One region of the Pectobacterium sp. HCp5_1 genome, then DNA from elsewhere that is predicted to be linked to it. Evidence: predicted binding sites of a transcription regulator. Region 1 holds the regulator's gene; the other holds the start of a gene.
The links. Region 1 encodes Fur, which represses iron uptake genes when iron is present. Its sites were predicted from a motif close to ATAATAATGAGAACNACTATCAA; they were not measured.

Region 1 (2,474 bases):
GGAATAGTGATGTACCGCTCCGTGATTTTTATTTTTCACAAACAGAAGTCTGCTTTTAATTACAATTGAAACAACCAGAGAAATAAAAAATACATCCATAAAAAATGAAACGTCGTTGCAAATATATAACCGCAATTATATTAAGGAAATGTGTACTGAATCTCAGACGATAACATAATCCCTATTCATTATAGGGGATTTAGTATCAACAGAGAGGTTTTCGTTTTCTTACTTACCCCGCATTCCACACACTCTTGATTTACGCATCCTTACCGATACGAGTTTCTCCCGATGTGAGTGTCTGTTATTATTAACAGATAAGTGGGTGAAACATTACACCATACCATTAGGAATCAAGAGGTTATTTAATTCATGGCTCTCATCGGAATATTCTTTGGCAGTGATACCGGCAACACTGAAAACATCGCCAAAACGATTCAACAGCAGTTAGGCACCAACGTCGCTGATGTTCATGACATCGCCAAAAGCAGCAAAGAAGACCTCGAAGGTTTCGATATTCTGCTGCTGGGTATTCCAACCTGGTATTACGGTGAAGCTCAGTGCGATTGGGATGACTTCTTCCCGTCGCTGGAAGAAGTGGATTTCACAGGAAAATTGGTTGCTCTGTTTGGCTGCGGCGATCAGGAAGATTATGCAGAATACTTCTGTGATGCCATGGGCACCATCCGTGACATCATTGAACCTCGCGGCGCGACAATTGTCGGCCACTGGCCAACAGAGGGCTATTACTTTGAAGCCTCTAAAGGGCTCGCCGACGACAATCACTTCATCGGTCTGGCTATCGATGAAGACCGCCAGCCTGAACTGACCAGCGAACGCGTAACAACGTGGGTGAAACAGATCAGCGATGAGCTGAACCTGAAAGAACTGGTTGGCTAAGCCATTTCGGCTCTGATAATCCCTATCAGAGCCGAAAACAGCATTGATAGGTAAAACCTTTCATAATAATTGATACATTTTTTTAACTTCTATCAGTAAACCTGTACAATAATCCCATCGGCTTTGTATGTGCATCATCATTTCCTCATTCATCAACAACGAATTGCGTTGTATACCAATAGTGTGAATGGGGACAATATTGTTAACATTCCCTTGTTTTCATTTTGTATGCGCGGTTCTATAATTGAGACGCTTTTGCATTTTTTGAGCCGACCGATGTCATAGGCTAGGCAGCCTCCATTGATAAGTAAGCAACAGGATTAAACCCGCATGACTGACAACAATACCGCATTAAAGAAGGCCGGCCTGAAAGTCACTCTTCCAAGACTGAAAATACTGGAAGTGTTACAGGACCCTGTCTGCCATCACGTCAGTGCGGAAGATTTATATAAGAAACTGATTGATATGGGCGAAGAGATTGGTCTCGCTACCGTCTATCGCGTACTCAACCAGTTTGATGATGCGGGTATCGTAACCCGTCATAACTTCGAAGGTGGCAAATCCGTCTTTGAATTGACGCAGCAGCATCATCACGATCACTTAATTTGCCTCGACTGTGGCAAAGTCATTGAATTCCGCGATGAATATATCGAAGCACGTCAACGTGAGATCGCAGAAAGACACGGCATTAAACTGTCCAACCACAGTCTGTATCTTTATGGGCATTGCAGTGAAGGGGATTGCCGAGAGGATGAAACCCTGCACGATTCCACACGATAAATCGACCGCATAAAAAAATAAAACCGCCGAGGCGGTTTTATTTTTGTCTTCTAACTGGTGGCCTTAGCCTACCCAGGTATCACGTAGTCCAACCGTACGGTTAAACACCAGATGTTCTGCACTGGAGTAAACGCGGTCAGCACAGAAATAGCCTTCACGCTCAAACTGATACGCTTTCTCTGCTTCTGCCTGCGCCAGGCTTGCTTCCACAAAACCTTGCGTAATTTTCAGTGAATCTGGATTAATCGTCGACAGGAAGTCTTCCGCCGCGCCAGGGTTTGCCACACTGAACAGGCGATCGTACAAGCGGAATTCAGCTGGTACAGCGTGTGCCGCAGAAACCCAGTGGATAACGCCTTTCACTTTACGACCATCAGCCGGATCTTTGCTCAGCGTTTCCGCATCATAGCTACAGTAGATCGTGGTGATAGTACCCTGCTCGTCTTTTTCAATGCGTTCTGCTTTGATCACATAAGCGTTACGCAGACGCACTTCTTTACCCAGCACCAGACGCTTGTACTGCTTGTTAGCTTCTTCACGGAAGTCAGCACGATCGATGTAAACTTCGCGGCTGAATGCGACCTGACGTGAACCCATTTCTGGCTTGTTCGGATGGTTTGGCATCGCGACAAACTCTTCGTGCTCGGCTGACAGGTTCTCGATCACGACTTTGACCGGATCCAGCACCGCCATGGCACGCGGCGCGTTCTCATTCAGGTCGTCGCGGATACAGGATTCAAGCGCGGCCATTTCCACGTTGTTATCCTGCTTCGTTACGCCGATGCGCACACAGA
Region 2 (2,474 bases), on a different contig from region 1:
GGTACACATCCAGAAGGCAACGACTGGATATTCTGTAAAACGGAAAAGCTGCAATTTATTGGCTTTTGTGGCGTCGGTAATCTGGCTGAGCTGTTAACGATTTTTCTGAACTGGTGTCGCGATGAACGAACATGAAACTGCTGTATTTCAGGTACGACTATGTTTAAGCGCTGAATCAGCGAGACGTACTCCCTGCAGCTCTGGCTATCGACCTAACCATAAAGATCCGGCTAGCGGAACATTCTTTATGGGGCAATTCCATTTTGACGGTGAGGTCGCCCCGGGAGAAACGATCTCAGCCAGAGTTACCGTTATCTCATCCTCAGAACAACTTGAAACGCTCTCTCGCATTGGCGAATGGACGCTATGGGAAGGGCCACACTACGTTGGTAAAGTCATGTTGGATCGATAATGTAGCGCAGTTCCGGTTGAGAGGAATGCGCCTCGGATCTATATCCCCAACATCGTATCAATCAGCAGATACATGTTCAGTGAAACTACCAGTACGACAATAAGTTGCCCGATACGCTGAACCCATTTGCCATTGACCATCGTCCCCATCAGTTCACGGTTGCCGGTGAAGGACAGCAAGGGAACCAGCGCCAGCGCAATCCCGAAGCTCAGCACTACCTGACTCAATACCAGTACCCGCGTCGGATCCATACCGGACAGAATCACGATAAACGACGGCAGCATCGTCACGGTGCGGCGCACCCAAAGTGGGATATGAAAGCGCACAAATCCCTGCATTACCACTTGGCCCGCCAGCGTGCCAACGACGGTAGAAGACAGGCCAGCAGCCACCAAACTCAGACCGAAAATGACCGCGGCAGCTTTCCCCAGCAGCGGCTCCAGCGTGAGGTAGGCTTTATCCAGATCGGCAATATCCTGATTACCACTGAAATGGAACGCCGCCGCTGCCGTCGCCATCATGGCCAGATTGACGAATCCAGCGATGGTCATCGCAATTGCGACATCGACTTTCGTCGCCGAATAACGCTCGGCACGAGTATGGCTACCTTCATGTTGTGTCAGGGAAGAATGCAGATAAATCACATGCGGCATAATGGTCGCCCCCAACACGCCGGCGGCCAGCAGCACAGCATCGGAGGTTGGCAGACTAGGAATCGCCATGCCTTTGGCTAACGCGGACAACTCAGGCTGAGAGAAGACCAACTCGACAATATACGCCGCGGCAACAAACAGCAGCAGGCCGCCGATGACCATCTCCAGCGGCTTCTGCCCGCGCTGTTGCAGCATTAAAATCAGGAAGGTTGCAATGGCGGTGAGGATCGCGCCTTCCAGCAGCGACACGCCCAAGAGCAGTTTGAAACCAATCGCCGCACCGATAAACTCGGCCAGATCGGTCGCCATCGCAATAATTTCAGCCTGCACCCAATACGCCCAAACGGCCGGACGCGGAAAGCGATCGCGGATATGTTCCGCCAGATTCTTACCCGTTGCGATCCCCAATTTGGCGGACAGCAGTTGGATCAGCATCGCCATCAGGTTCGCCCACACCACCACCCACAGCAGCGTATAGCCATAGGCCGCGCCAGACTGGATATTAGTGGCAAAGTTACCCGGATCGATATAACCAATCGCCGCGATAAACGCCGGGCCCATCAAAGACAGTTTGACCTTCCTTGATGTGCGGCTTGTTGATTCAATAACACGGCTACCCGGCATAGTATGACCCTTCTAACACTGGTGTTTTATTACTCTCACAAAAACGATAATGATTATCAAGTGCATTTAGAGTGGTAATACCAATTCTTTTGATAGTTAATGATGATGAGTCATTCAAAACCTAAAAAACATCTTTTTTATCAAACAAATCTTAACAAAATATAAACAAAAAACCCCATGCAGGGCACGGGGTTTGGAATGAAGATACGCTGTCACTAGGGTACGTAAAAAGCAGATGGTGCGTAAAAGCAGACAGAATCAGTCTTGTGCTTTTGATACCGCGACCATCGCCGGACGTAGCAAACGACCGTTCAGCGTATAGCCTTTTTGCATGACCATCATGACATGGTTCGGCTGGTGATCGGCCGAAGGTAACATCGTCATTGCCTGATGCACTTCTGGGTTAAACGGTACGCCCACATCACCCACAACCTCGATGCCAAACTTACGTACAGCATCCAGCAACGATTTCAGCGTCAGTTCAACACCTTCAATCATCGCAGCCAGTGATTCGTTGGATTTATCCGCCGTATCCAGCGCACGTTCCAGGTTATCGATAACCGGCAGCATTTCGCTGGCAAATTTCTCTACCGCAAATTTGTGCGCTTTCTCAACATCCATTTCCGCACGGCGGCGAATGTTATCGGCTTCAGCACGGACGCGAAGCATATTGTCACGTTCACGCTGTTGCAGTTCGCTCAACTGAGTTTCCAGTTCTGCGATGCGCGCATCACGCGGGTCAGCTACGTCTGCCGTCTCTGGCGCGGCATCCGCTTGCTGCCCTT

Region 2: the regulator Fur is predicted to act here: its motif matches at 1,727-1,749, upstream of Q3A88_RS09815 (Nramp family divalent metal transporter).

What each region holds. Positions count from the first base shown of each region.
Region 1 is NZ_JAUMIO010000005.1:53,425-55,898, forward strand. It holds gene fldA (flavodoxin FldA) at 373-900, shown strand; gene fur (ferric iron uptake transcriptional regulator) at 1,231-1,680, shown strand; gene glnS (glutamine--tRNA ligase) at 1,744-2,474, opposite strand, start outside.
Region 2 is NZ_JAUMIO010000010.1:116,056-118,529, forward strand. It holds gene Q3A88_RS09805 (immunity 53 family protein) at 1-135, shown strand, start outside; gene Q3A88_RS09810 (hypothetical protein) at 248-412, shown strand; gene Q3A88_RS09815 (Nramp family divalent metal transporter) at 451-1,689, opposite strand; gene grpE (nucleotide exchange factor GrpE) at 1,948-2,474, opposite strand, start outside.